2 regions of the Chryseobacterium sp. AG844 genome follow, and region 2 is predicted to be linked to the other one. Evidence: riboswitches for the same ligand, from Rfam matches in the RefSeq annotation. Region 2 holds a riboswitch; the other holds the start of a gene.
What was found. A riboswitch is a leader RNA that binds a small molecule or an ion and turns the genes downstream of it on or off. The one in region 2 is predicted to bind thiamine pyrophosphate.

Region 1 (15,651 bases), on a different contig from region 2:
AAAAATGTGGTTCGGAAGAAAAGCGGGTTTAATAAAGCTGCGTTTAAAAAGAATCCGTCATATGAGAAGGTAAGACAGAACAGTTCTGAATTCGGGCATTGTTCCAAAATGGGAAAAGTGATCCGGAAGAGTCTGGATGCCTATATTAAAGAATCAGGAGATCCCCTGCTCTACCAGAAGTTTGCCAAGGTGATGACAGCCATCAAAGATTTGGATACAATTTCTGAAAGGGGAAAAAGAACAGTTGAAAACGGTTTAAAGACTGAAGAAGGAAGAAAATTGCTGGTAGCATTTCAATTCGGCATTATTAAGAATGTTTCTGATTGTATAAGGATTAAAGATCATGTTCTGTATAAAAATGATTATTGTACATCAGACCATGCGGTGATTTTAACTTTAAAATTAGATTCTGAAAATTATAGCGTAGAAAGTAATGAAGAGATTATGAGTTGGAATCAAGAGCAAAAGAAACCGTTAAAAAAATATTTTTCTGATGAGGGTTTTCTGCTCTGTTTTGCAGCATTGAAAAATGAACATGATGAGATTACCCATATGGGATTTGTATAAATAAAAAAGTCTGCAGGATATCCTGCAGACTTTCTTGTCTTATTTCTTTTCTCCTTTCCAGGTTCCTGATATGGAAGGTGTAGGAAGTGAGTTTGACCAGTTTCCGTTTCCTTTTTTATCTGTAGATAATGTTCCTCTGAATTCTCCTTTCGAAGGAAGTCCTACGGTTGCGTTCAGATCTCCTGTTTCACTTAAATTCCCGGAAATGTTATAGTTTTCATTATTGACATCGGAATGCATTGTTCCCACCACTTTACCACTCTCATCTACCACGAAGTTCCAAACTCCTTTATCACCTCCTTCATAAGAACCAGACCATGTTCCTACATAATCATAAATAGTATCATCATCAGAGCTGCAACCGATAAATAAAAACGCCGTAAATAAAAGTAAAAAAAGTTTCTTCATAGTTTCAGTAGTTTTATAACCTAAAATTCTGTTATTCTCATCTGCCTTCCTTCCAAAAGTACAGCTGGGTGAGAATGCTTAATATTTATTATTTTTTTTGTTCCGTGCAAATCTACTAATTTTTTCATTCAAATTATCTGAATTTTAATCAGCGTTCAATATGTTTGTTAAAAAACAACATATTTCGGCTAAAATACAAATATTTTTCAAACAAACAGAGACTGTACAAATTTTGAGTTAATTAAAAATATAAGGTTAAAGTTGGATAGTAATATGTCCAAAATTCGTTTACAATTACTTTATACTAGATTGCAGATCATTTGCGGTATGTTTTAAAGATATTTCTTACCTTAGTGAAAAATTTAACCTTTTCAAAAAATTACATGAAAACAAAAACATTATTTTTGGCAGCACTTGCTATTTGTGGCAGCTCAACAGCACAGGTTGGGATTAATACTTCAACTCCAAGTCATACACTGGATGTAAATGGCCTGGTAAGGGTGAGAGGACTCTCAAATGCTGAAAAAAAGATTGTTGCTGCGGATGCGCAAGGAGTTTTAATTCTTATTTCTCCTGAGGAAATTTTTGCGCCAAAAGCTGTATTGAACACTTCAACATCTTCCAGTGAACGGAGATCCACTGTCTACGAAGGGAAATGCTTTCAGCCTGGTGACAATGCATCTTCCTGTACTGTGTCAGTAAACCATTACACTTCTTGTGCGGGATTTACCAATCCTGTAGATACTCAGATTATTGTGGGGCAAGGGATAAATACCTCTAACGGCCAGTTTTTAGGCACATGGACAGCCCGATATGTTGATAATAAAGGATTTGCCAATACAACACCTGTTGCCAACCAGACAGCACCTGACTATCCCAGAATCTCTTATCCAAGTACCAATACAGTGAACTATTTAGGAAGTGGAAATTTTGCGGGTCAATGTAATACAGATTTGGTTACTACCATCAATCAGGCCACCGGAGATATAAAAGTAGAGTCTGTAAAGCGAAGCATGTACGCACACCTTGTGTACCTTATTAATATTGCCCGCTCCAGATCTTTATAATAGTTGATATTTGATTTCAAAAAGGCAGCCACAATATTTTCATTGTGGCTGTTTTTTTGATACAACGAACCCTCTTTTTTGAAAAAAAGCCTCTAAAAAGAGGCTAGAAACTATTATTGGATGATGAAAAACTTATCCCAAATGTATGATATATTCGTCTCTGGTTTTATGAGTACAGTCATATTGAGAATTTTACAGTAACATGATTTCTGTTTATCAGAAATCATGTTACCGCTTGAAATAAAAGTAAACAAAAACTGCAAAGAATTAACCTCGCAGCTTTTGTTTTCATAGTATGTTTTTAGAATCTTTTCTGGTCTGATAACTATCCGGAATTTAATTTTGGAACTTTACAAAATCCAGATAAAAAGTAGGGTTCCCAACATTAAACCCAGATGGAACTACAAGATTAGTCTTATGAGCAACTATAGGGTAAACACCGGGGGCTGCAAAATATAATACTCTGGTTTGATCTCTTGGCACAAAATTAATAGGATCGGGACTGGCAGTTCCACAATATGTTTTCCATACTTCCCCTATCCCGGGAATGTAAAACCAGTAATCATTACAGGTAGAAGTTATTGTAATTCCTGAACGGAAAAAATACCATCCTTTAGCAGGAATATTCACAGAAATTCCTGTTGGCAGGTTATCTCCTCCTGAGTTTCCGGTAAAAGGATTAACCAGTGTTCCAGTGTAAGATGTCCAGTTATCAGCAAATGCTGTAGTAACAGTGGAAGACCATGTAGCCAGTCCGTTAGCATCACTGGTCAGTACGTACCCCAGCTGCTGGGTGCCGTCTTTAATCTGAAGTGCTCCATTGGCTGTTCCGTTATCAATAACAACTTTTGCACTGGCAGCTCCCGCCGGCACTGTATTGGTTCCCACCAGGACTTTTCCTGTACCATTGATACTTAAATTATTTCCTGCTGTTGCAATATCGGTTGCCTGTGAAAGGGTTCCTCCCAATTTTACATCTGTCCCGGATAAACTAAGACCGTTACTTGCTGTGATATTGTTATTAATGATTGTTGTACCGCCATTTCCATTACCTCCTGCAAGCTCAGTTACCGTCATAAAACCTATTGTAGGGTTCAGCTGTGCTGTTCCGGCTCCTCCCAGCCTTACTTTTACAGAGGTATCAACTGTTGGCCTGTAAATAGCATAGGCTTCCGGCTGGCCGCCAATAGATGTTGCCGGATAATTATTTATGGCATCAACAACCCCTGTTGTACTGGAAGGAAGAACGGAATTATTGGAAGCATCTACCCATTCATACACGAAGAATCCACCTGCCAGCGAAAAATCTGTAGCATGAAGCTGACAACGGAGAACATAGGTTTTACCTGCTTTCAGATTGAAAACACCTGCGCTATAAGTAATATTATTGGAGGCAATCACAGATCCAAATGTCACATCTGATCCTGTAGATACTGATTGGGCTGCGTTTGGCTTCACAATAATATAATCCCCTGTTGAAGATGTTCCTGTTGAAAGAAGTTCCCATGTAGAATTTGTTCCGGTGAGACCCGTGCTCACGAGTTCCACACTCTGATTGGCTGGTACTGAAATACTGGCATTTCCGTTAATTGTTTCCGGAGCTACAGCATTCACTGTGATCTTAAAATTTGTATTGTTTTTAATTCTGTAAATCCTCCCTTTGAAGTTTCCAACCCCACTGACAGAAGGTGGTAAACCAAATACAGCATCTGAACTCCCATTGTATGAAACATGAAAGTCTGATAATACTAAATTATAAGTGGCTGTAGTAACCGCTTTATAATTAGCTGCCAATGATCCGTTAATATCCATAGTAGAACCTGGATTCACTGTGTTGACCCCAACATTTCCTGCCTGGGCAAAAGCAATAGCCGGACTTAAGGCTATCATTGCAAAGATTAGTTTTGTAGAAATTTTAAACATTTATCATTATTTTATTTACATTAATAAACTCAATTGTTTAACATAATGTAAAAGTATCAGAATAAATTCTACAAGAAACATCACCAAGCGTAGAAAAAAACTAAGCAAATTGTAGAAAATTTTCTACACTCAAAAAATTGTTTTATTCATAAAATTCAGTATCAGGACATGTAAGCTTCATACAGTTTAATAAGATCAGCCAGATTACTTGTTTTCAGTTTTTTATGGATTCTTTTTTTATAAGTACTAATTGTAGACATTTGAATATCCATCTCATTTGAAATTTCCAGGTTTCCGTTTCCTTTTACCATGAGCATAAAAATTTCATATTCCCTTTCTGATAAACTCTTTACAGCATCCAGTGCGGACGGCTGCAATAGCTTATTGACAAATCCATTAGGATAATAATTTCCTTCTGAAAACATCTTCATGACTGCTTCAGAAATTGTATCTACTTTACTGAGTTTATTAATGTATCCATCTGCCCCTTCTTTGATATATTGTATGGCTATTTCCTCTTCATACGCCGAAAAAACAAGTATTTTCAAAGCAGGATCAAGCTGTTTGATTTCTGAGATCATTTTTTTGTTTCTGCTTTCAGGCATATTAATATCCAGAATAAGCAGATCAAATTTCTGTCTGGAAATTTTATCGAGGGCTTCAGGATAATCTGAAGCGGTATCTATCAGTACATCAGGAATGCGTGCTTCTAAAATGATAGCGGTTCCTGTTAATACAATATCATGATCATCTGCTATAAGGATCTTTTTAATCATTTTTTTGATTTTTTTATAATTAATTGGAAAGAAGTGCCTTTGTTCTCGTTTCTTCTGATTATAATTTTACTTTCCAGCATCTGGAGCAGCTGCAGGATGAGATGAAGTCCCATACCATATTTCTGCAATAGCAGCTTTTCATTTTCAATATTCTCCTGAAGTTTGGTATAATATTCAATTTTATGGTCGTCCATTCCGATTCCTGTATCTGTAATTTCCAGAATAACAGTTTCCGGCTCATCTGCCCCGGTGATTATAATCGTTCCGTTTCTTGTATATTTTACAGAATTATCCATTAGATTATGAATAATCACAGCAAGAATATTTTTACTGATTTTCACCATTAATTTTTCATCTACATTATTAACAATTGTCGTATTGTGATTGGCTGCAATCTCATCAAAAAGGATTTTCTTTTCCTGCACCAGATCATAGAAAGAATACAGCTCTGTTTCATCACTCCTGTATTCATTATAAATATCAGCATACTCTTTCAGTGTTTTTGTAAAATTGTACAGCTGGTTAGATGATTTGTAAATAGAATTAAGAATTCTTTCAGTACGGTAGGCATTCTTTTCATCATAGTCCAAGGCTTCTTTGCTGGTTAAAGCAATAAATTTCAATGGTGTGGTAATATCATGGGTAATTGTTCCGATGAGCTTTTTCTGCTGTTCAATTTCTTTTCCCAGCTTTATCTGAGTGATTTCCAGATTTTCTACAGTTTCTGAAAGAGTTTTGGTTCTTAAACGGATAATTTCTTCCAGCTCACGGTTTTTCTTTTTATGAAAGCTCGTCCTCCACCTTACGGATACATACAGTAAAAGAAGAAAGATAAAAACAATCAATAGTTTAAACCATAATGTCTGATAAAAAAAAGGAGGAATGATAATTTTAATTTTTTTGAAAACGTATTCCTGCTTATCAGAAACGAGCATCCTGACGATAAGATGATGGGTGCCATGGCCAAGATTATTGAGTAAAAACTTCCGGTCTTTTCCTACAGACAGCCATTTATTGGTTCCATCGTCATCCAGTTTTGCTTCAATGACAATATTATCAGGGTTTGCATAGTAAGGGACATCGATAAACAGTTCAACCTGTCTGTTCTCCTGACTCAGTTTCAGGGTATCTTTAAACAATCTTTCTTTATCATCAACGAGGACTCTTTCTACATACATCGCTGCGGGATAATAACTTTTAACTTTCAACGGGTTAAAAAATACCAGTCCGCTTAATGAAGGCAAAACAAAATCTCCGTTTTTCAATTTGTTGCTATTGATATTACTTCCTCCATTAAACTCGTTGGTACTAAAGCCAGCTTCTTTTGAATATCTGTAATAGTTCAATTTAAAATTCCTGTTTTGCAGGTACTTTAAAAGTATGCTTTCTCTTATTTTATACAATCCATTATTGGTTGGAATCCAGAAGTAACCATTAGGATCTTCCATCAGGGTATGCGGTGATAAAAGATTGCCTTCAGAATCACCCGGCAGCTTTATAAGACGGTTGTTTTTTAAAAGATAAAAACCTTTTCCAAGTGTGGTTACCCATATATTTCCGTCTGCAGTAAGTACGATATCACGAACTGATAATTCATTTTTACCGTTTAAACTATAGATTTTGTTATGATTGACGGATATTTTATACAATCCTTTTATCGTACCAACCAGAATATCTCCTGCTTCTGTCAATACCATTTTGGTAGGTTCGTTGGCAAACAGGTATTTTTTCTTTAATGACTTAAAAGGCCAGTTTTCATAAATGCTTAGTGTGCCTGTGAACTCGGTATTTCCTTTTTTTTGTTTCACTGCCAGCACATAATATTTCCCATTGGCAAAGAAGAAATCATTCACCGTGTCTTCTCCGGTGGAAATACTTTGAAAATCTGTAAAATCAGACTTTTTACTGTATACAAAAAGAGTTTGTTCTCTCCGGGTTACAATATTGCCCTGTCTGTCAAAATTTAAAAAATACGATATACTTTTATCGAAGTTTTTGCTTTTAACCAATCCATAGCGGTTGTAGATTTCCCCTGCAGGATTAATTACACACGAATCATTATAAGGCTGGATCGCATAAAAAACAGCTGATGATTTTGGGATGTTCTTTTTCGAAGAGGTAAAATCTGTTAAGCTCACTATTTTGAGCCCGTCTGTACTGCTTCCAAGGTAAAGTTTTTTATATTTTTCATCATAATAAATGCACATCAGATTACTTTCGTCTATATGATCCAGCCGGATCAGTTTTGATAATTTAAGCGTTCCGTTATTGTAGATGCATCTGTAAAGGATATTATTATTCAGGACAAATCCCTGTCCATTGGTTCTGTTCCAGAAAATTTTGCTTCTGACATCCGCTACAATGGACAGATCATAAGAACCGGTAATTTTCCCTTCTTCTATTTTTTTAACCTTTTTAGCATTCCGATCAATATAAAACAGAATATCTCCTATTGTAAAGGCATTTGGATCATTTTTAAAAAGCGGCTTCACGTCCAGTTTAACCTGTGATTTTGAAAGAAAATCTTCATAAACAAAGGAATTCTGTGTGATAAAATACCTTCCTTTTTTGAAGTCCATAAAAAAATAGACTCCCGGAGACGGACTGTAACTGTAATTTGAAATACACAGATGATAATTGATATTCTCCCTAACAATAATTGTTGGACATCTTTTTATGTTTTTAAATACTTTTGGAATTTTTTGATGGATTAAAACCGTTTTTCCATCATCTACCGCCGTAAAAATACTGTCCTTATCAGCATCACCATAAAAATAGGTAAACCGCTGGCTATTGAGTGGAAATTTTTTATGAACAAAAAAATTAAGCCCGTCATATCTTACAATTCCGTTTTCTGTAGTCAGCCAGATAAAACCATATTTATCTTTTATAATATCTTTTACACTATTCTGAGGCAGTCCGTTATCTGTATTGAAAAACTGCACCGTGTATTGTTGAGAATAAAACAAAAGAAAAGCAAACAGAAAACCAACCGTAAGAATATTTCTACACAAAACCAATCATTTTTACCAATAGTGTAAAGATAATTTATTTAAAACACTTTATTGCTAAAATATAAGACATTACCTATAAAGTAGGTATTTTTCATGCTAAATATTTCTACAGACCGTAAATGAAGTTCAAAGATCCCTTGCCTGGTTGATATCGGTAATCGCAAAGCCTTATGTGTTCAAAATTGTTGATCACAAATCGGCTTTTCTGGATTTCAGAAGTATGTCTGGAAGTAGGAATGATTTTAATAAGTTGCCCGATAAAGCAGTTGCCGCATCAGAAAAGAAATAGTAAAAATTGGCTATTGATCTCCGAAATAACGGAGGTGGAAACTCTATGCTTATTGATAAAATCTTGGAATATATTAACGATCATCAAAAATAAATGAGGAGACTAATTGATAATCTCCCCGTTATTGTTTTCCAGCTTTTCGCGGAATCTCTGAAGATCTTCAGGAGCTGGTCTGGTCCAATCTGTCACTTCTCCGATAATTTTCAAAGGCATTTCGGAACGATAAGAGCGGGTGGGATTTCCGGGAAATTTCTTATCGGTAACATTGGGATCATTCTCAAAATTTCCTGTTGGTTCTACAATATACACACGTTCTGTACCCTCTCCCTTTGCTAATGCAGCAGCAAGTCCTGCTCCGTTTACCAAAGCGGTAAAATAGATATGATTCATTTTCAGGTCAGACTGATAATTGGAACTTCCGCCTGCTTTCAGTAAATCTCCAATTTTTAAATCTGTTTTTGTTCCGTGATAAAAAGGTCCTTTGTCGGACGGATGGTTTTTTAACTGTAATGCCAGTTCAGCATTCTTTTTTGACATTTCTGTATCTCCCGACTTCTCCCAGCATTGAGCAATGTTCTGATAAAGAGCGGGCAATGCACTTTTAACGGTATCATCATTAATTTTTAAAGCAAATTCTAAAGAAGTTTCAAGCCATTTCAACTGATCCTCAGTTGTTTTCTGGTTACGTGACAGATAATAAGCTGCCAGAAACTTTTCATGGTCATCCGTAGCTTCTTCCCAGGCTTGCAAAAATAATTCACCTGCTTTTTCAGGCATTCCTTTGTCTTCAAAATTCATTCCTTGCAGACAAAGCTTAATCACAGGATTAAAAGGAGAAAATTCCATGTTTGATTTTTTATTTCAAATCTAGCATATTCTGTTGGAATTGCGGGGACAAAATATCAACCACAAAAAAAGAGCTGTAACACATTATATTACAGCTCTTTAGTGGAGAATACGGGATTCGAACCCGTGACCTTTTGACTGCCAGTCAAACGCGCTAGCCAACTGCGCCAATCCCCCGTATTTTTATTTTTAAAGCGGTACAAAAGTAAGTATTTAAATGGTATTTGCAAATATTTTATCGTTTTTATTGAAATAAATTAGCTTTAATCTTCATAAAAACTTGAATTCCCCATTGAATAACTACCAATTACCCCTATTTTTGTCCGAAATTATATTACCCTTATGCAGCACTACACAGAAAGATTGGTTCTACGGGATATTACGATTGAGGATCAACAAGACATTTTCGACTACCGTTCCGATGCTGAAGCCAATAGATTTCAAAGCTGGATCCCTGAAACGCTGGAAGAGGTGGAAAATTTTATCCTGAAAAATACTAAAGAATTCAACCAGCCTGAAAGCTGGTATCAGCTGTTAATTACGGATAAAGAAACAAAAACGGTTATCGGAGATATCGGAGTTCATTTTACCGGAGATGAAAATGCACAGGTAGAACTGGGAATTACATTAAATACGTCTTTTCAGGGAAAAGGATATGCTTCTGAGGCTTTAAAAGGCATCATAAGTCACCTGTTTGATGATTTACATAAACACAGAATTACAGCGTCTGTGGATCCGGACAACACCGCTTCTATTCTATTAATGGAAAGAATCGGTTTACGAAAAGAAGGTCATTTTGTAAAAAGTCTGTTTTGGAAAAACAAATGGGTTGATGATGTTATTTATGCGGTTCTTCGGGAAGAATGGCTTGCCGGATAAGAATATAACTCCTTTCCGGGGATCAATATCACCATCAACTGTTCCGGCCATCTATTTTTACAAAAGTATCAACAGAAATCAACTTACAGTACTGTATATTTTTCGTAAAATGGAGTGAGTTTTGTTCTTACGATAATTAAAGTGACTAAGTCATTGCATATTAAGCAGGATATGATCATTGTCCGGTACCATTCTTTAATTGTAACCGTAATCCAGTTATCATTTTCTACCAATGGATACCTCTCTTTTTTAAAATACATAATTACATGATCCTTCCTCTTTCCGTTGAGTGAAAATAAGTCTTTCATAATGTTTTTGTAATCTGGTTGCTCTTATTTTAGCAGGTGTTATGTTGGGCTTATTTCAGGTTTTAGTTTAGTCCAAATATAGTGAAATAACTAAAATTTATTGTACAATTTCCTCAATAAAGAACATTATTAACAAAATATTCACATAAAATACTTATTAAAAGAAATATTTTCTGAAACTTTAACTCAGAAAGAAAAGTCCAGATCATCTGCAGAAGGCCTGAAATTGGAATGCATAATCGCTGTAAAATAATCGCAAAATATCTGGTACACTGCAGAATCAGTATCGGTTGCCCGGATTCCCAGCTGTGTATAAACAGTAAGGATCTGACGGGATAATTTTTGAACCAGCTCTACTCCATACTGATGAATCACGTGTTGTTTATCCTCCGGAATCTCTTTGTGACCGCCGAGTATTTGTTCTATTTCTCCGGCTATGCTGAATACCTTTTCCAAATGTTTTTCAACAGATTCAGTAAAATGTTTGAAATTGATTTCAGGACGAATACATTCTGCCTCTTCAATAAAATGAGAAGCGATTCCAAGATAATTGACCAACAGTGTTAAGTCCGCAAAAACCCGGAACGGAATGCTGTCCAGAATATCATTCGTGAAAAAAGTATCATAAACAAAGCTGTAATCTTCACTGACAACGACATTTTTAATGGCAAAAGAATAGGTTCCGCTGGCTTTCATTCCCATAGAGCTCCAATTGGGGATAATATGAACCTCCTCTTTAGGAACGATGAATGAATGGATGATCTCATTGCCGTCTTTATCCGTTATAACCTTACCATTTTCCATAACCCTGGCATTCAATGTAAAATGAGTCAAATGAGGTGCTCCTGTTGCAAAATTCCATGAACCGTTGATCAGATACGTGCTGTCATCCTGTTTTTCTGCCGTCCCGCCAACCATTCCGCTTCCTCCAAAGCAGGTTTCAGAATGTGTAAAGAATGATTGAGCAATTTCAGGTTTTATATTTCTGGAAAAGTAATTGGCACCGGCACAGAGTGTCAGCATCCAGCCGAAACTTCCATCGGTTTCAGCCCAGCCAAATAAGGCTTTAAGCCCCTCTTCAAAACGGTAGCCGAGTCCGCCATATTTTTGGGGAACCCAGATCTTAAGCAGTCCTTCCTCATGAATATGCTGCATTACTTTATCAGAAATTACAGAGGCGCCCTGAAGTTCTTGCCTGATCTCTTTAATACTCAGCATTAGCTTTGGATTTAATGATTTTCTGCCATTCTATATATCCTGAAATGGCCACTAAAAATAAAAACGACGTTAAAACAGCATAGAGATATAATTCTTTATGAATCATTAGCGGGATTGAAATAAGATTACTGACATTCAGTATTACCCAGTTTTCAATTTTTCTTCTTGCCATCAGCCACATTCCGGCCCAGGCAAAGGCGCTCACCAGAGAATCCCAGACCGGAACATCCGAGTCGGTAAAATGAGTCAGGAAGAACCAGAATAAGATAAAAGTTCCCAGAACAATTCCTCCGGTAATCCATTTTTCTGCAGTTGAGGTAACAGAGATTTCCATTTCGGATCTTTGTTTCCCGAATTTCCAGTACAGCCATCCGTAAATACTCATGATCAGATAATAAAGATTTAAGGTAAATTCAGCATACAACTTCGAATTTAGCATTACATAGAGTGTAAGCAGAATACCTGCAATTCCGAAAAGATAGTTGTTGACATTGTTTTTACGGGCCAGTAAAACCTGGATTACTGAAAATAAGACTCCGAACCATTCCGGTAAGGTAATTTGTTTTAAAATGTCCTGCATCATATTAATTATTAGAAATCAAATGATGAGATGATCAATAAGCAATCCCTACGCCGGCGTTATCCGGATCAGGTGTGGAAGTATATTCCTGGGTATCATCTCAGCCACCGTTATCTGTAGCACCCCATTGTTGGGCAAAGGTGCAGCTTTTTGTTGAAAAAAGAAAGGACTTTAGCCTATTATTTTTGAGATATGATCAGGATTATAAAGAGTCCGTCAGGTAAGTTTTAATTTTATAGCTCACTTTAAAAATTATATTATGAATCATCAGCAGGAAATATCGGTACTTAATGACTTACTACACATTACCAACGACAGGAAGGAAGGCTTTGAAAAAGTTGAGGGAAAAGTCTGGGAAATGTATCCGGATGTAAAAGATGAATATGAACATATGATTTCGCAGTCGAAAATCATGAAAAATGAACTGATCAACCTCATCACAGAAAAGCAAGGTACTCCGGAGGACTCAACGTCCATGGCAGGAGCTGTTCACAGAACATGGATTGACATTAAAAATTCTTTTACCATGGGAAATCTGATTGAATCTACATTAGAAAATGTGGTGTTTGGCGAAAAAGCAGCTATTGAAGCTTATCAAAATGCTCTGGATACTGGTGATCTCAGTCCAAAAAGTAGTGAGGTTGTATCTGAACAGCTTCGTATCCTGAAAGATTCTTACAGACAGTTTAAGAAAATTGAAGAATATAAAAAGAAAGAATAATCAAAAAACTCCTCTTCAAAAGAGGAGCCTTACTATAATCAAGAACAAAATAATATTTAATCACATCAAAATTATTAAATACTTTATGTTCATATTTATGATGCAGGTCATATAAACTGAATATTATTTGACTGCATTTTTAGCTTTTTCCGATTCCTGCAAATGATGTTCAAGTGTCGGAAGGGTTTTCGCTGCGAAAGATTTTAATGAAGCTTCTGTTCCTTCAGATGCCTCTTTTTTGAAGGCTTCCACATCTTCTTTATGATCACTGACCATTAGATCTGTATATTTTTTGTCAAAGTCTTTACCTTTCTTAGCTTTCAGGTCATCATACATCTTCTGCTTTTCGGCATCCAAACTTGTGGGTAAGGTATACCCTATTCCTGATGCCCAATTCTTAAGCTCGTCATTCGCTTTGGAATGATCGGTTAGCATCATTGATCCCAAAGATTTTACCAATGAGTTTTCAGCGTTTGTCGCGGCCAGTTTTCCCATCATTACCTCCATCAGTCCTCCTATGGCTGCATTATCTGCAAACTTTTTGTCCTGATCGCTGAGAGCACTTTTCTGATCTTTGGTGTCTGACATTTTGGTGGAGTCGCTTACCGTCATTCCTGATTCTGCAGGGGCAGACATTGTGGTACTTTCCTCAGATTGACTCGTGGTTGTCGGCTCGTTTTTTTTGCAGGCCGTTAAAGCAGCCAATGCAAAAATTGTTACTACAAGATTTTTCATAATAATAAATTTTAAGTGGTGATATTAATGAAGTCAAACAATGACTTTGTTTATAAATGCAACAATTTATCTGCCAAAAAAAAGATTAAAACATTTATAGCCTACTCATAAAACATTATGAATAAATATTTTACGACTTACTAACCAACCTAAATGTAAGATTAATACGCTCCTTCATAGAGGTTAGAGACTTGGCAATACGATGTTCCCAGTTTTCCTGAAGGTCTCCTTTCATAATCAATAATGATCCGTGAGGAAGAGGCAGGCTGTATTTACTCTGATGATGGTCTTTTTTCCTGAAATCAAAATTTCTGGTCTGCCCCAGACTCACTGATGCAATCACCGGACGTTTCCCATATCTGCTTTCCTTATCCCGATGCCAGGCAACAGAATCGTTATGATCTCTGTAAAGGTTCAACAGTACGGAATTGAACTGATACCCAAATGTTTCTTCTATTCTTTGTTTTAAAGAAAACAGTTCGGGTGTCCAATGATGGGCATCGAGTTCATTGTCTGCAGGATAGGCATTTTTCTCATCTCCATACCAGGCGGTTAGGCGTGGGGTCAGAACCATCTTATCGTACATTTTCTGGGTACGCTGTTTCCAGGGAGCTGTTTCAAGCAGATGAATTTTAAGGCGGTCAGCTTCTTCCTGATTCAGGAAATGTTCTCTGTATTCCAGAAGGTCTTTTGGAAATTCGTACAGATCTGCTGATTCGAACAGGCTAAGTTGGGGCATTTTTAAACTTTATAAATGGCAGAATACAGTTTTCTTTTACAGTATAACAGTTTGGGTATTCAATTACAGTTCATTATTAAAAACCAAATTGATACAAATAATATCCACAAATATACTAAAACTGATACAAAATCAACCAGAATAAAAATGCTGCATTTTAAACCTTTCCGGATTTCAATAAAAAAAGGAGACCTGATTTTTTCAGGTCTCCTTTTTAAAGATTGTATTTACATGGCTTTGCTGTTAAGATTGGTATCAGCAACTTTTGTAAGCAGTTCATCACATTTTTTTTCTTCTTCCAATGTGCTTAAAAAGTTTTTAAGACACTCTTCTTCCTTCAATACTTTTGCGAATGCTGCCAGTGTTCCATAAGTAGCAATTTCATAATGTTCAACTTTTTGCGCTGCTGCAATAATGCCCGCATCTCTTACTGCTCCCGGTTCTGTCTCTTCCATAATGCTCTTTCCTTCATCCAGCAATCCCTGCATAGCATCACATTTTTTTGCCTGGGCTTTTTTTCCTAATGCTTTAAAACATTCTTCCAATCTTTCCACATGGCCTTCTGTTTCCGTAATGTGCTTATCAATGCCTTGTTTAAGCTTTTCACTGGTTGCATTTTTCATCATTGCCGGCAGCGCTTTCAGCAGTGCTTTTTCAGCCCAGTAAATATCTTTCAGCGCATCTTCAAAAAGATCTTCCAAACTTTTGGCTGCATTTTTTTTAGCCGGAGTTTTTGCTTTTGCTGTTGTTGCTTTTTTGGCTGGTGTTTTTTTGGTTGCCGTTTTAGTTTCCATATTATAATAATTTAGTGATTGATTGGTGGTAAATCTGCAACTATAAGACCATTTTTGTCCAAAATACAGAGATGTGGTATCTAAAATTACAGGAGCTTATATGGTAAGTTAAAATTAGAATAGCTGTTCGCAGAGAATAAAAGGCCTGAAAATTTGCCAATCATTACGGTGTTTGTTTTTTTACCCATATACTTACCGAACCAGAATTTACAGTAAACACCGCTTTCCCGTTTTTATCTGTATAAATTTCTTCATGACGGTTCTTTAAAAAATCGGTATAAACTGAATCCGCATGTTCTTTTCCCAGTTCTATTTCTTTATAACCCTCTTCACTGTTAGACAAAATTACAATGCATCCCGGATGCTTTTCATCTCCTTTCCGTACAAAAGCCACGCAGTTGGGATGATCAAAATAATCGATCTGCTCACCATATGCAAAAAGCTTTCTCGCTTCAAGCAGACCAGGAAGTTCTTCAACCTTCGGCATGATGATATGCACTTCCTGTTCATCTTTTATATCGATATAGTCTGCACCAAAAAGGTCGGGATAAAATATGCAGGGATAAGCTTCATCGGTAAGAAGAATAATAGCATAAGCCAAGGGCTTGAACCAGTCTTTCACCGCAGATTCAAGAGCCTGCAGCTGCTGTGTATCGTGATTTTCAACAAAAGAAACAGAGAATACCGGTTTCTTTTCCAGGAAACTTCCTTTTAAAATCCGGCTCATATCATAATCTTTACCATCCTGTGATGCTTTAAAGAAATTATAATGCAGCGGAGCATCAAA
Region 2 (15,651 bases):
ATTTGTTTCGGAGATTTTAGCAGTGAACGGTAAAGTTGTTAAACTGTCTCCTTTGGCTCTTAAAGTCCATTTTGAAGGGTCAATTTTATCAACAATATAGTTTGATGCAATTTTCAGATCTGCCTTTGGAGCGATAGAAGTTCCGTCGTTATCACTAAAGACATCCATAGCATTTTTCTTATTATATCTGTAAAATAAAGAAACGCTATAGGCACTGTCTTTTTTCGGACCTTTATTATGGGTGAAGATCAGCTTTTCATTTGCTTCCTGACCCACATTATCCTTTACAGCATCAAACCAGATTCTTACAGAGTCTGATTTCGGATTGTGTGTTATCTTGACATCCTTTAATTTCTCGTTCAGCGACTGTACCTTTACTTCATCAGGATTTCCTTCAAAGGTCATCAGAACTCCTCCGGCTATCTCTTTCATTTCTACATACTTCACCGGTTTTTTGGAAGGGTATACCTTTAAGTTTAATCCTGAAATGGATTTCTCAACATTCACCGGATCTTTCTGGAACCCTACTTTTTCTTTTCCGGGATCATACATTGAATTTCCGTTCTCATCTTCAAAAGCAATAATTTTGTATTTTCCGGGAGTCAGATAATTTAATTCGTAATATCCATCTTCATCTACCTTAGTGATATAGTAAGGCTTTTTCTTGTAATCCATGGTATCTTTTACCTGATACAATCCTACCACTAGCTTATTTTCTGTTGTAGTTCCGGTTTTCTTTTTAGTATCGAGGGCATCCTTTACTTCACCACTGATATACAAATCATCCAATTTGTCTCCTGTGGAAAAAGCAAAATTGAAATACCTAAGTATATTAGATTCGTTATTATCAACAATTGAATTTCCAAAATTGAAATTATAAGTGGTATTGGCCTGAAGGGTATCTGTCCACTGAATCAGAACAAATTTGTTGGCAATATTCGATGGAAGTATTCTCGTTATTCCTTTAATAGGAGGTGAAATAATCAGGTTTTTATTGATATCCTTCAATGTCACATATTCATCAAAATCCAGACGGAGTTCACGAATATCTCTTTTGACATTGATTCTTGTTGTATCAATGTTTGAGCTTAAAAACTTGGGTGCCAGGGTATCTTTAGGCCCTCCGACAGGAGATCCTACTCTTGCACATGAATGTACAAGAAAACAGATAATGAGTAATAAAAGAAACCTTTTCATGAAAATGTTTAGGCAAAAGTAAACATTATTCTCCAAAAACTTCCTGTCCGGAATTCAAAGTATCTTTATTGTCGTGCATAACGGTATGCAGCTTTTCCTTCTGCAAAGGGAAATCTTCGAATAAACCAGACAATGCAAGTGCTGTATATACTTTGTTTGAATATTTATTTCCAATAGCTACAATGGTAACCTTAGATTTTAAAAGATGGGCAAATACTGAGTTGGTGCCATGCCACCATCCGTTGTGATAGGTCAGCTTCTCGCCATTATCAAATATTTTCATTCTGAATCCTAATCCATAATTATTCATTCCTGCTTTTTCATTGCTGTAAGGAGTGAATACCATCTGCATCAGTTCCGGTTTCAGGAAATTTTTCGAAAACATTGCTTTTGAGAAGTTGTATAAATCTCTTGGTGTCGTGTACACATTTTTATCTCCGTAAATCAGATCAAGTCTGTCTAAAGGATACAACTTATTTCCTCCATAATAGAAAGACTGCGAAGCTGTAGGAATATCTTTTTCCTGGAAGATGTACGTGTTATTCATTTTCAATGGTGTGAAAACCATTTCTTTCATCGCCTGAGGGAAAGGAGTTTTAGTCACTTTCTCAATTAATAAAGCCAATAAAGCAAAATTCGTATTGCAATACATGAATCCTGTATCCGTATCTCTTGCCAGATCTGGTTTATATTTGATAATCATATTCAAAACATCTTCATTGGTAATGAAAGGTTTTGACAGTTCTGCCGGGACAGGCTGTATTTTGGTGATAAAATATTCGTATTTCGGAAGACCGCTTCTTTGATCCAGCAAAGTCTGAACGGTAACATTCGGGTATGGAAACCCCGGAAAAAACTGAGTAAGATGATCCGTTAATTTTATTTTTCCGGCCTCTATCAGCTTCATCATTGCCATTGCCGTTAAAGTCTTTGAAACTGAAGCTACATGCAACGGTGTATTTTTGTCGATCGGCATCTGGTTTCCTTCTCTTCCGAAACCTCTGTAATTTTCATAAAGGATTTCATCTCCTTTGGCAACAAGAATTCCGCCGCTAAGGTCTCCTCCTTCCCATATCTTTTTGTAATACTGGTCTATATAGCTTACGGTAGTTTGTCTGTTCAAAAGCTGTCCGTCACCTTTTGTAAAAATATCACCCAGATCTACATTTCCATAGTTGGGCAGATTGGTTGTATTTTCAGCAGAAACTTCTTTGGCTTCAGCCTTTTTTTTACAGGAAAACAGGGATAAAAGAACAGTTAAGATAAGTACAAAATTACGCGTCGTCATGAGATTCAAAAATGAGCGGCAATTTAATAAAACTCAAAATAAATAATAAATATGAGGTGGATATTATGAATTATTTAACATAAATGGATGGAAAAGTAAAATATGGAAGGGCAAAATCATCAGAAAAGGCGGATTTACAAAAAGTAAATCCGCCTTTATATTTTATTTTTTAAACAACTTAACAGTGTGAAGCTACAATTTTATCTACAATAAACTGAGCCAGTTTTTCTTTACTTTGATGGGTCCATCCTGCAATATGAGGTGTAACAATGGCTTTCTCCGATTCAAGAAGATATTTCAGATCTTCATTTTCTGATTCAATGTTCTCGAAAGAAGACTTTTCATATTCCAGTACATCAAGACATGCACCTTTTACTTTTCCGGACTTCAATGCTTGTACTAAACTTTTAGTTTCCACATTTTTTCCTCTTGCAGTATTGACAAAATAAAAATCGTTTTTCATCTCTGCAATGAAAGTTTCGTCAATAAGATAGTGGGTTTCTGAAGTTAAAGGAATATGCAGGCTTACGACCTCTGCAGACTGTTTCAGTTCTTCCAGTGAAACCTGTGTTGCATATTCATCTGAAAGATCAGGAAGAATATCGTGGAAAATCACCTTACATCCGAACCCTGAAAGTCTTTTTGAAGTAGCTTTTCCCATGTTACCATAGCCAATCAATCCCACTGTTTTTCCCAACAGCTCATCTCCTCTGTTTTCTTCACGTTTCCAGATGCCGTTTTTCACTTCCTGGGAAGCAATAAAAAGTCTGTTCATGATCACCAGCAGCATTCCCACTACGTGCTCCGCCACAGAATCTCTGTTTCCCTCCGGAGAATTGATCAGCTGAATTCCAAGTTTTTCAGCAACAGGAATATCAATATTTTCCATTCCGGCACCTACTCTTGCGATGAACTTCAGATTCTTCCCTTTTTCCAGAAAGTTTTTGTCCAGTGGAATACGGCTTCTGATAATAATTCCATCATAGTTCTCAATTTTATCACAAACCTCATTATAAGACGATGTAAAATCCTCTTCTAAAATAAAATTCTGAGCCAAAAGCTGTTTAGTAATAAGAGGATGGTTTTTATCTAAAAGAAGTATTTTCATTTTTTATTAATGATTTTAGAGATAGGAACAGATTCCTAAATGATTACAATTTTATTCTACCGCAAAGTTCGCAAATTTCTGAAAAAACAAATGCTTTTAAGCTCGCAAAGGCGTTAGCACTCAGCAAAGTTTAAAAGCATTTTTATTGATAAAGTATATAAGCTTACTTTTTTTCTTTCTTAGATTCCTGTGGTTCCTGGAATAGTTTTTTAAGCTCTACAGACTCCAAAGGTTTCATTCTTCCGGAAAGGATTAATGAAAGTTCTTTTCTACGGAATGCTGCTGCAAATCTTTCCTTTTCCTCATCTGTTTCAGGAATCATTTCCGGAATAGGAATCGGACGGTTGAATTCATCTACTGCAACGAAAGTATAAATCCCGGCATTCGTATGAACTTTCTTCTGGTTGATTGGATCATCCAACCATACATCTACATACACTTCCATGGAAGTAGAAAATGCTCTTGAAACTTTAGACTCCAACACCACAACACCACCTTCCGGGATCGGATGGTTGAAAGATACGTGGTTTACTGAAGCTGTTACTACTCTTCTTTCACAGTGTCTTGCTGCTGAAATAGACGCACAACGGTCCATTTTTGCTAAAAGCTCACCACCGAAAAGGTTTCTTAAAGAATTGGTTTCGTTCGGAAGAACGATATTGGTCATAATGGTCAGAGATTCTGACGCTTTTTTTATTTTTGCCATCTAGTCTTAGTGTTGTTTGGGACAGCCGGAGCAGATTGTTTTACTTTTCCGGCGGGTTTTACTAATGAATCTTTTTTCAAAGAATCTGTAACGGGTGTTTCCGGAGTATCTACTTTCATCTTCACCGTATCTTTTACGATCCTATGGGTAGAAGTTTGTACTGAAACATTATTGAAAGATTTTTTTCCGAAAAGAAGTTCCTGCTGGGTAAACGCCAGGTATACAATTCCAAGAACAGGGATAATCAGAAGGAAAAGCCAAAGAATTGTTTTTTTGAATTTAAAATCCTTTTCACGATTCACTGAAGCATTTACTTTTTCCCCGTTATTGATATCTGAAAATCTGATTTCTTCCAATCCGTAAAAATCCGGACGTCCGGATTCTATTCTTTTTCCCTTGAAATGGGTATGTCCTTCTTCAATGAAAACGGTTCCAAGATTCTGAATGTCAAGAACCTGTTCGGCCTGAAGTTTTTTCTTCCAAAAATCAGTCTGAATTTTAAGATCACTTCTTGAAGCTTCCAGAGACATCTGTTTTTGTTCTGCAATAAAGGCAGTAAGGTCTTCAGCCCGGACTTCATAGTCTATGGCAAATTCAATCTGACTGGCCGGAGGTAAGATGCTTCCGTTTTCAGAATTGATAATTGCCTTAGAATTTTTCAGTGAAAACACCCCAAAGCCTGGAACTGTGGCAGTTCCAAATTGTTTTAAGTATTCTAAAATATATGCTGAAATATTCATTTGGCAGCAAATTTATAACTTTTTCGGGACTTTTTGTAATATTTAATGGATATAAAAAAGACTGCCGGAACAGTCTTTTGATTATTCTGTATTAAAACAGATATACTGTTATTTAAACTGTTTTTTTTAAGTTTAAAAATGGTAAATCTATTAAAAAGCAAACACCGATTTGTCAATTACTGAATTTTCCAGCTTACTCCAAACATAAAGTTCGTTCCTGCCTGTGAAAAATAATAAGGCTGCCCATCATAAACAGATCCGTTATTAACATATTTTTTATTGAACAGGTTATTCACCAACAACTTCAATGCAATTTCATTATTGGCAATTTTAAACTGGTACTGAGCATTGAAATCTGTCAGGAAATAATCTTTAAGCTGCAGATTGGCATCTTCGGTATTGTCCAGATATTGTTTTCCAACATACTGATTCATTAAAGCAAACTGGAAATTTTTTGTAGGATTGAATTTCAAACCTAAATTGGCTATAACATTTGGAGAAAATGAAATCTGGGTATTTCCAAGGCTTTTAGGAACATCACCATTCTGAATATTAAAATCCTGGTTTCTGTTCTGGCTTAATGTTACATTTCCTGAAACCTCCCATTGTTTGGATAATTTTGCCAAAGCACCAACCTCAATACCTCTTCTGTAGCTCTTCCCTGAGTTTGTTCTGATAAATGCTCCTACGTTATTCAGTTCTCCGTTCAGAACCAATTGGTTCACATAATACATATAATACACATTAGCAGTAAAAGAAACGATTCCGAACTGTTTTTCAAAACCGGCTTCAATATCGTGAAGCTTTTCTGCTTTTACATCATTATTGGCCATCAGGTCATCTCTGTTGGGTTCACGATGGGCGTGGGCGTAAGAAAGGAATATTTTACCTCCGTCAATTCTGTAATTCACTCCGGCTTTTGGATTAAAAAACAGCCAGTTTTTACTTAAATCTGCCCCTTCACCATCACCAGCCGCCAGAATCTTTGTGTTGTAATTTATTTTTCTGAGCTGCAAGTCACCAAAGAATTCAAAATTATTCAATCTTAATAAAGCTTTTGCAAAACCAGCCACCTCATTCTTTACAGAGCGGTTTCTGTAGTATTCACTTTCCTCAATCTGAGGAAAAAATACTCCTGTTACATTTCCATAGTGTCTTCCGTAATACTGATTGACCACAGCACCGAAGTTCAGATCTAAATTTTCAAACTTTCCGTACAATGTAGAAACCATTCCGTAGAAATCGTTGTTCAGCCATTTTTTTCTGATAAAGTCTGAAGCTTTTATCGTTTGTCCTCCTTCTGTTATATTGGGAAGGTTATATCTTGAAAACGGATCTCCCTGCTTGTAGTTTTCATAATATCCTTTTCCTTTTGTATAGTGGAACGTGGTTTCCAGATTCCAGCGGTCGTTGAATTTTTGTTCCCACAGCAACTGATAATGATTCTGTCTGTAGTTATCCGTTTCATTATCATAGAAACTTACAATATTCTCCCAACTGGCATCGTAAATGGCCCCTGAAATATTGAATTTGGGATCAGTCTCCCAGGTTTTACGATCAATCCCATTCCATGCCTGATAGGTTTTCTCTTTTCCGCCAAAAGCCATTAAACGTAATTTCGTATTTCCTTCCTCAAATAAAGCAGTGAAATTATAAGAATGTAAGCTGGATGAAGCTCTGTCGATGTATCCGTCAGAATGAATATGGGTATATCTTCCCATCACGGAAAGTCGGTTTTTCCAGAATTTCCCGGAACCTATTTCTGCTGAATATTTGTAAGTATTAAATGAACCGTAGCTATCATCCGTTTTAAAATAAAATTTCTCTTCAGGATCCTTGGAAAGTACGTTAATACTTGCTCCGAAGGCAGAAACCCCGTTATTGGAAGTTCCTACTCCCCTCTGAATGACAATCTGTGAGGCAGAACTTGTCAAATCCGGAACATTGACAAAAAAAGTTCCCTGGCTTTCAGAGTCGTTGTATGGAACACCATTCATCATCACATTGATGGCACTTCCCGAAACACCACGAATTCGGAAACCCGTATATCCTACCCCGTTTCCGGCATCTGACGTCGAAATAATGGAAGTTTGGTTTTTCAAAAGAATAGGAAGATCCTGTCCCAGATTCTTACTGTCCAGATCTTTCTGTACATTGACGATTTCCTTTGCTACCGGAAGCCTTTTGGTAAAGTTGACTGCTTCAATTTCCCTGACTTTCAGAGAATCTGTACTCTGAGCCTGTATAAAAGCCGCAGCTCCTACGGTAAGTCCTAAAAAAAATAATCCTTTCATTCTATAAATCTTTAACATTTAATGAATAAAAGGGGTTGAGCAATAATGTAACAATTTTATTAATTTAACAGTCTAGCAATTGGTATATTGTTATACTGTTTCATTGGTACATTTTCAATTCCCTAAACAGCATTACCTGTTCCAGGTTCATTGGGTATAATCTCAGCCTTTTAAAGCACCCCTTTATTTCAGCCGCAAAATTACAAAAAATATATGAACTGCGATCGGGTTACGAGATGCGGGCTTTTGAATATCAGATTACGTGGTAAATAAATAGTTACAGAATGGAAAAGACACTATGAAAAATAGGAGTTATCAAATAAATCATTCATCATTCATCATTTATAACTCTTTAGTAGGTTTTGTTGTTGGCATCGATATAGTAGTAATTCGAGCCGTCTTTTGTCACTTCAAACATTTTACCCAGTTTCCAGCTGAAATTTCTTTTAATATTGGAATATTCAAACGGAATAATCACTTTATTGTTAACATCAATGATTCCAAATTTATCATTATTGGAAGCAACAATCATTGGATTAGCTACATCATCCCCTTCAAGAATGAACAGATACTGATATTGAGGATAGATCTGATATTGTCTGTAATCTGCGGCATTTACAAATTTTGATTTTTCAATGATTCCGTAAAAACCATTCAGGATATAAGCTTGGAATAACTGTTGTTTATATTCTTCAAATTTACATTTTCCAAAATCGGTATCTTTAAACTGATAGACTCTCTTACCAGACTGATCTATGCGGTAAGAAATCATATTTTTCTCCACCGTAGCATAGTCTTTTGTTCCAAATTTTCTCACTTTTTCATTGGGTGAATTCAGAAGATTACAGTCTTCATAAAAAAATACGGCAATATGATATTCCGGCTGGATAATAAATTTCCCGTTCTGATTGACATACCCGAACTGATCTCCTTTTTTTTTAGGAATCAAAACAGGAAGATCTTTATTGATCACTACCAGATCAGCATTAGGTTTGCTGGCTGAAGCTGCTTTTTTAACCGTAGTTTTTGTTCCTTTTTTCACAGGAATTTTCTTCACAGATTTGGTCTGCGAGAAAACGAAAATCGAAATAAAAACACATAAAACATTCAGGATATTTTTCATATTCTCCATTTGATTACAAAAATACGACCAAAAATAGATATTATAAAATTCATATTTATAAAGAATCTAAATAATTTCATTCTTATAAAATTGTAAAATTTCGTAATTTTGGGAACATTTTGAAATGTTTGATAATTTTAAAAAACTTTTGAAAAAGTGTGGATTATGCTGACTTTATTCGGTTAATGTTGCATCAAAATGCGAGAACTCAAAATGTCATTAATTGTATTTATACACACCGGTAAAGAAAAAGCTGACCTAGCTTTAATTTTGAAAGACCTTCTATTATGAGTATTTATAAAGATTACATCAAAGAGATTGAAGAAAGAAAAACCCAGGGGCTTCATCCAAAGCCAATTGATGGTGCTGAATTACTAAGCGAAATCATTGCACAAATTAAAGATTCAGATAATGCTGACCGACCGGACTCTCTTAAATTTTTCATTTATAACACACTACCCGGAACTACGAGTGCAGCGGGAGTAAAAGCAAAATTTTTAAAAGAAATTATTCTGGGTGAATCCGTAGTAGAAGAAATTTCCCCGGCATTTGCCTTTGAATTATTATCTCATATGAAAGGCGGACCTTCTATTGAGGTTCTGCTGGACCTTGCTTTAGGCAACAATGCAGCTATTGCTAAAGAAGCTGCCAACGTTCTTAAAACTCAGGTTTTCCTTTATGAAGCAGATACGAACCGTTTGAAAGAAGCATTCAACAGCGGTAACGAAATTGCAAAAGAAATCCTTGAAAGCTACGCAAAAGCCGAATTCTTCACTAAACTTCCTGAAGTTGCTGAAGAAATTAAAGTAGTTACTTATATTGCTGGTGAAGGAGATATTTCTACAGATTTACTTTCTCCTGGTAATCAAGCTCACTCAAGATCAGACCGTGAACTTCATGGAAAATGTATGATCACTCCTGAAGCTCAGGAAGAGATCAAAGCTTTACAGGCAAAGCATCCTGATGCAAGCGTTATGCTGATCGCTGAAAAAGGAACAATGGGTGTTGGATCATCCAGAATGTCCGGAGTAAACAACGTGGCTCTTTGGACAGGAAAACAGGCCAGCCCATATGTACCATTCGTTAACATTGCTCCTATTGTAGGAGGAACAAACGGTATTTCTCCGATCTTCCTTACCACAGTAGACGTTACCGGAGGTATCGGTATTGACCTTAAAAACTGGGTAAAGAAAGTTGACGAAAACGGAAACCCGGTTCGTAATGAAAACGGTGACATTGTTCTTGAAGAAGCATATTCAGTAGCAACAGGAACTGTTTTAACAATCAATACAAAAGAAAAGAAATTATATAACGGCGACCAGGAACTGATCGACCTTACCAAATCTTTCACTCCGCAAAAGATGGAATTCATCAGAGCAGGAGGATCTTACGCGGTCGTATTTGGTAAAAAACTACAGACATTTGCTGCTCAGGTTTTAGGTATTGAAGCGCCAACAGTTTTTGCTCCGTCAAAAGAAATCTCTCATGAAGGACAAGGACTTACGGCTGTAGAAAAGATTTTCAACAGAAATGCTGTTGGAACTACTCCGGGAAAAGTATTACACGCCGGTTCTGACGTTCGTGTACAGGTTAATATTGTTGGATCTCAGGATACAACAGGTTTGATGACCGCTCAGGAATTAGAATCAATGGCAGCAACTGTGATTTCTCCAATCGTAGATGGTGCTTACCAGTCCGGATGCCACACGGCTTCTGTTTGGGATAAAAAAGCTCAGGCTAACATTCCTAAGCTGATGAAATTCATGAACGAGTTCGGACTGATTACAGCCCGTGACCCGAAAGGTGAATACCACGCCATGACTGACGTTATCCACAAAGTTCTTAACGATATCACTGTAGACGAGTGGGCTATCATTATTGGTGGTGACTCTCACACCAGAATGTCTAAAGGAGTTGCTTTTGGAGCTGACTCAGGAACTGTAGCTCTTGCATTGGCTACCGGTGAAGCATCTATGCCGATCCCTGAATCTGTAAAAGTAACTTTCAAAGGTGAAATGAAGCCTCACATGGATTTCCGTGATGTGGTTCATGCAACGCAGGCTCAGATGTTAAAGCAGTTTGGAGGAGAAAACGTATTCCAGGGTAGAATCATTGAGGTTCATATCGGAACACTTCCTGCTGACCAGGCATTTACCTTTACAGACTGGACTGCCGAAATGAAGGCAAAAGCTTCTATCAACATTTCTGAGGATAGCACTCTGATCGAATCACTGGAAATTGCAAAAGGCAGAATCCAGATCATGATCGACAAGGGAATGGATAATCACAATAAAGTTCTTCAGGGATTAATTGACAAAGCCAATAAGAGAATTGCAGAAATCAGATCAGGTGAAAAACCTGCTTTAACTCCTGATGCAAACGCTAAATATTATGCTGAAGTTGTTGTAGACCTTGATGTAATTGTTGAACCAATGATTGCTGACCCGGATGTAAACAATGACGATGTATCTAAAAGATATACTCACGATACCATCAGAGACCTTTCTTACTATGGAGGTGAGAAAAAAGTAGACCTTGGTTTCGTAGGATCCTGTATGGTCCACAAAGGAGACCTTAAGATCGTTTCCCAGATGTTGAGAAACCTTGAAAAGCAACAAGGAAAAGTAGAATTCAATGCTCCGCTTGTAGTGGCAGCTCCTACTTATAACATCATTGATGAATTAAAAGCTGAAGGTGACTGGGAATTACTGGAAAAATATTCCGGTTTTGAATTTGATGACAACGCTCCAAAAGGAGAAGCACGTACAGAGTACAAAAACGTAATGTACCTTGAGCGCCCGGGATGTAACCTTTGTATGGGTAACCAGGAAAAAGCAGCGAAAGGAGATACTGTTTTAGCAACTTCTACCCGTCTTTTCCAGGGAAGAGTAGTTGAAGATTCTGAACGTAAAAAAGGAGAATCCCTGCTTGCTTCAACTCCGGTTGTTGTTCTTTCTGCAATTATCGGAAGAATCCCAAGCATTGATGAGTATAAAACTGCTGTTGAGGGAATTGACCTTACTACTTTCGTTCCTTCTATTAAAGAATTAACAAGTACAAGCGCTCACTAAGAGATTGATAATAAGTCGCAAGACTATTGAATAACTATATTATTGGAAGATTTTATCCCTTAAGGGTTTAAAATCTTCCAATTTTTTGTTTAGAACGTTTCTATTTTAAGATAATTACGTTTTTTTTTCGATAAAAGCTGGAAAATAAATTCTAATTTTTCTTAAATTGAAAGTTATAAAATCTATTGATTTCAGAATCAAAAACACCCTGTTTATGGATTATAGGAACGTTTTTTGATGCGTAGATAAGTGATTTTCTTTTTCAACACAGGGAAAAGAAGCATTAACAGAACAAGAACAAAACTAAAATACGATATGACTTTTGATATTGATATGATCAAAAAGGTGTACGAACGTTACCCTGAAAGAATTGCAGCAGCAAGACAAATTGTGGGAAAACCTCTTACCCTTTCAGAAAAAATCCTTTACACCCACCTTTGGGAAGGAAATGCTACACAAGCGTATGAACGAGGGAACTCTTATGTGGACTTTGCACCGGACAGAGTAGCGATGCAGGATGCTACCGCACAGATGGCACTTTTACAGTTTATGCAGGCAGGAAAAGCTAAAGTGGCTGTTCCTTCTACTGCTCACGCGGATCACCTTATCCAGGCTAAAGTAGGTGCTGATAAAGACTTACAGGAAGGGATCAACAAAAACTCCGAGGTATTCAACTTCTTAAGCTCTGTATGTGATAAATACGGAATCGGATTCTGGAAACCGGGAGCAGGTATTATTCACCAGGTTGTCCTGGAAAACTATGCATTTCCCGGAGGAATGATGATTGGTACCGACTCGCATACGGTAAACGCCGGCGGACTGGGAATGGTTGCTATTGGTGTAGGAGGTGCTGATGCGGTAGACGTAATGGCAGGAATGGCCTGGGAACTTAAAATGCCTAAACTTATCGGAGTAAAATTAACCGGTAAAATGAACGGATGGACTTCTGCAAAAGATGTGATCTTAAAAGTTGCCGGAATTCTTACCGTAAAAGGAGGTACAGGATGTATCGTGGAATATTTCGGTGAAGGTGCAGAATCTCTTTCCGCAACCGGTAAAGGTACGATCTGTAACATGGGTGCTGAAATCGGGGCTACCACTTCTACTTTCGGATATGATGATTCTATGAGAAGATATCTTTCCGCTACAGGAAGACAGGACGTAGTAGATGCCGCTGATAAAATTGCTGAACACTTAACGGGGGATGCTGAAGTATATGCTAACCCTGAACAATATTTCGATCAATTAATAGAAATCAACCTTTCTGAATTGACACCTCACTTAAACGGACCTTTCACTCCGGACTTAGCAACTCCTGTTGCTGAATTCAGAGCTAAAGCTGAAGCTAACGGATGGCCATTAGAAGTGGAATGGGCGCTTATCGGTTCTTGTACCAACTCTTCTTATGAAGATTTATCAAGAGCGGCTTCCATTGTAGAAGATGCAGTATCAAAAGGCGTTAAACCTAAAGCTATCCTGGGAATCAATCCAGGTTCTGAACAGGTAAAATTCACAGCAGAAAGAGACGGATTCCTGGATTCTTTCAGAAAATTTGAAAACGCAAGAATCTTTACCAATGCCTGTGGACCATGTATCGGACAATGGGACAGAGAAGGTGCGGAAAAAGGAGAGAAAAACTCTATTATCCACTCTTTCAACAGAAACTTTGCGAAAAGAGCTGACGGTAACCCAAATACCCATGCATTTGTAGCTTCTCCTGAAATGGTAGCTGCTGTAGCGATCTCAGGAAGATTGGATTTCAACCCGATTACGGATACATTAACTAACGAAGCAGGTGAACAGGTAAAACTTAACGAGCCTAAAGGTTTCGAACTTCCTTCAAAAGGATTTGCTGTAGACGACAACGGATACCAGGCTCCATCAGAGGACGGTTCTAAAGTTGTTGTGAATGTAAGCCCAACTTCAGACAGACTTCAGTTATTGGAAGAATTTCCGGCATGGGACGGTAAAAACATTACAGGAGCAAGAGTATTGATCAAAGCTTTCGGAAAATGTACTACCGACCACATTTCTATGGCTGGACCATGGCTGAAATACAGAGGTCACCTGGATAATATTTCAAACAACATGTTGATTGGAGCAGTGAATGCTTACAACATGGAGACCAATAAAGTTAAAAGTGAATTAACCGGTGAATACGGTGAAGTTCCGGCTGTACAAAGAGCTTATAAAGCGGCTGGTATTCCAACAATCGTTGTAGGAGACCAGAATTATGGTGAAGGTTCTTCAAGAGAGCATGCTGCCATGGAGCCAAGACATTTAGGAGTGAAAGCTGTATTGGTAAAATCATTCGCGAGAATTCATGAAACCAACCTTAAAAAACAAGGAATGCTTGGAATCACTTTCGCTAATGAAGCAGACTATGATAAGATCCTGGAAGATGATGTTGTTAATTTCTTAGATCTTGATCAGTTCGCTCCGGGAAAACAACTTACTTTAGAGTTCATTCATACTGACGGAACTAAAGATATCATCATGGCGAACCATACTTACAACGATCAGCAAATTGATTGGTTTAAAGCTGGTTCTGCGCTGAACCTGATCAAACAACAGGAAAAATAAGATTAATTGTTAGATTAATTAATATAAGACGGCTTCAGTTGAAGCCGTCTTTTTTATTTTAAATGTCTTAAAATTTCTTTTACTGAACTTTGGTAAATATTCCAACCTGTAAGGTTTAGCTCTCATATGAATATTATGATATTCTATCAAGAAGATCTGCTCTATAGCTTTCTCCAATAGGAATCTCATCATCAGGAAGAATCACTTTTTTAGCCCCGATACTTTTCACTTTATCCAGATTGATAATAAAAGATTTATGTACCCGTACAAATTTTTCAGGAAGCTGGCTTTCCATAGATTTAAGCGTATCCAGAACGATATATTCATCATTTTCTGTACGGATATTAACATAATCTTTGATGCTTTCAATATACAGGATTTCATTGAAACTTACGCGATGCCTCTGCCCTGAAGACTTTATATAGAAATGAGTATTTTCTTCCTTTGGAAAAGAAAAACGCTCCTGAGCCTTTAAAACACTTTTTTGAAATCTTTCAAAAGAAACAGGTTTCAGAAGGTAATCCACGACATTATGCTCATAGCCTTCCAATGCATATTCCGAATAGGCTGTTGTTAAAATATATTTCTGATGGGTTCCTACAATTTTCATAAAATTGATTCCCGTAAGCTCAGGCATCTGAATATCCAGAAAGATAAGGTCTGAATCATTTTTCTGAAGGTATTCAAGGGCGTGAATCGGATTTTCTGTGGAAAAAACCAGTTCAAGAAAAGGAATTTTTTCCACATAATGTTCAAGAAGTGAGATGGCCAGCGGCTCATCATCCACGATAATGCATTTTAACTTATTCATCCCTTAAATCAATTTTTAAATCTACAATAAATTCCGTCTCCGAATCTTTGATCTCAAGCTGGTGTTTAGGATACAATATTTCCAGTCTTTTTTTCACATTCTGAATTCCTATTCCTGAAACAGTATCTTTCATTTTCTGTGTTTTAAAATTTAAAAGATAAAAATGCAGAACTTTATGATGATCTGAGATTTTCATTTCAAAACCTTTATCACGAAAATCCCCATGTTTAAAGGCATTCTCAACAAAAGGAACCAACAGCATGGGTGAGATCTTCAGATGAGGGTGTTGAATATCTTTTTGTATACTCAACAGTTCGGGATTTCTGATCCTAAGTTTCTCCAGCGCAATAAGACTATCAATATATCCGATTTCTTTATCAAGCGAAATGGAATCTTTTTCAAGGTCTTTCGTGCTGTACCTCAGCAGCTGCCCCAGTTCTTCAATAGCCGGAAGCGCCTTATCCGATTTCTGATAAACAAGCGAGTAGATATTATTTAATGAATTAAAAATAAAATGAGGATTGATCTGGGTTTTCAGAGCCTGAAGTTCAGCCTGTTTCTTTTCGATCAGAAGTTGCTTTTTATCATTTTCAGCCACTCCATATTTCTCCAGAATCCATAGAATCCCGGCAATGAAAGTAGTCAGAGAGCTGTTGTAAATATTATCGAAGAAATAGTAAAGAAGTCCGGTTTCTTCATCATAATTCCGGAAGCCAAGAGTAGAAGGCAG

Region 1: another riboswitch for thiamine pyrophosphate. It lies ahead of pnuC (nicotinamide riboside transporter PnuC); the one in region 2 lies ahead of DEU40_RS11040 (TonB-dependent receptor).

The regions. Positions count from the first base shown of each region.
Region 1 covers NZ_QGTV01000003.1:216,025-231,675, reverse strand. Annotated here, with positions in the region: gene DEU40_RS04925 (hypothetical protein) at 1-567, shown strand, start outside; gene DEU40_RS04920 (hypothetical protein) at 607-975, opposite strand; gene DEU40_RS04915 (hypothetical protein) at 1,359-2,042, shown strand; gene DEU40_RS04910 (hypothetical protein) at 2,379-3,932, opposite strand; gene DEU40_RS04905 (response regulator transcription factor) at 4,127-4,741, opposite strand; gene DEU40_RS04900 (ATP-binding protein) at 4,738-7,755, opposite strand; gene arr (NAD(+)--rifampin ADP-ribosyltransferase) at 8,147-8,581, opposite strand; tRNA gene DEU40_RS04890 (tRNA-Ala) at 8,994-9,067, opposite strand; gene DEU40_RS04885 (GNAT family N-acetyltransferase) at 9,233-9,769, shown strand; gene DEU40_RS04880 (hypothetical protein) at 10,264-11,295, opposite strand; gene pnuC (nicotinamide riboside transporter PnuC) at 11,282-11,878, opposite strand; TPP riboswitch at 11,904-12,012, opposite strand; gene DEU40_RS04870 (PA2169 family four-helix-bundle protein) at 12,135-12,596, shown strand; gene DEU40_RS04865 (DUF4142 domain-containing protein) at 12,720-13,331, opposite strand; gene DEU40_RS04860 (alpha-ketoglutarate-dependent dioxygenase AlkB family protein) at 13,462-14,070, opposite strand; gene DEU40_RS04855 (ferritin-like domain-containing protein) at 14,298-14,864, opposite strand; gene DEU40_RS04850 (alpha-amylase) at 15,028-15,651, opposite strand, start outside.
Region 2 covers NZ_QGTV01000009.1:79,992-95,642, forward strand. Annotated here, with positions in the region: gene DEU40_RS11015 (Ig-like domain-containing protein) at 1-1,197, opposite strand, end outside; gene DEU40_RS11020 (serine hydrolase domain-containing protein) at 1,223-2,485, opposite strand; gene DEU40_RS11025 (2-hydroxyacid dehydrogenase) at 2,664-3,593, opposite strand; gene DEU40_RS11030 (acyl-CoA thioesterase) at 3,757-4,299, opposite strand; gene DEU40_RS11035 (hypothetical protein) at 4,287-5,039, opposite strand; gene DEU40_RS11040 (TonB-dependent receptor) at 5,216-7,333, opposite strand; TPP riboswitch at 7,435-7,526, opposite strand; gene DEU40_RS11045 (WG repeat-containing protein) at 7,686-8,456, opposite strand; gene DEU40_RS11050 (bifunctional aconitate hydratase 2/2-methylisocitrate dehydratase) at 8,744-11,527, shown strand; gene DEU40_RS11055 (aconitate hydratase) at 11,843-14,110, shown strand; gene DEU40_RS11060 (LytR/AlgR family response regulator transcription factor) at 14,244-14,921, opposite strand; gene DEU40_RS11065 (sensor histidine kinase) at 14,914-15,651, opposite strand, start outside.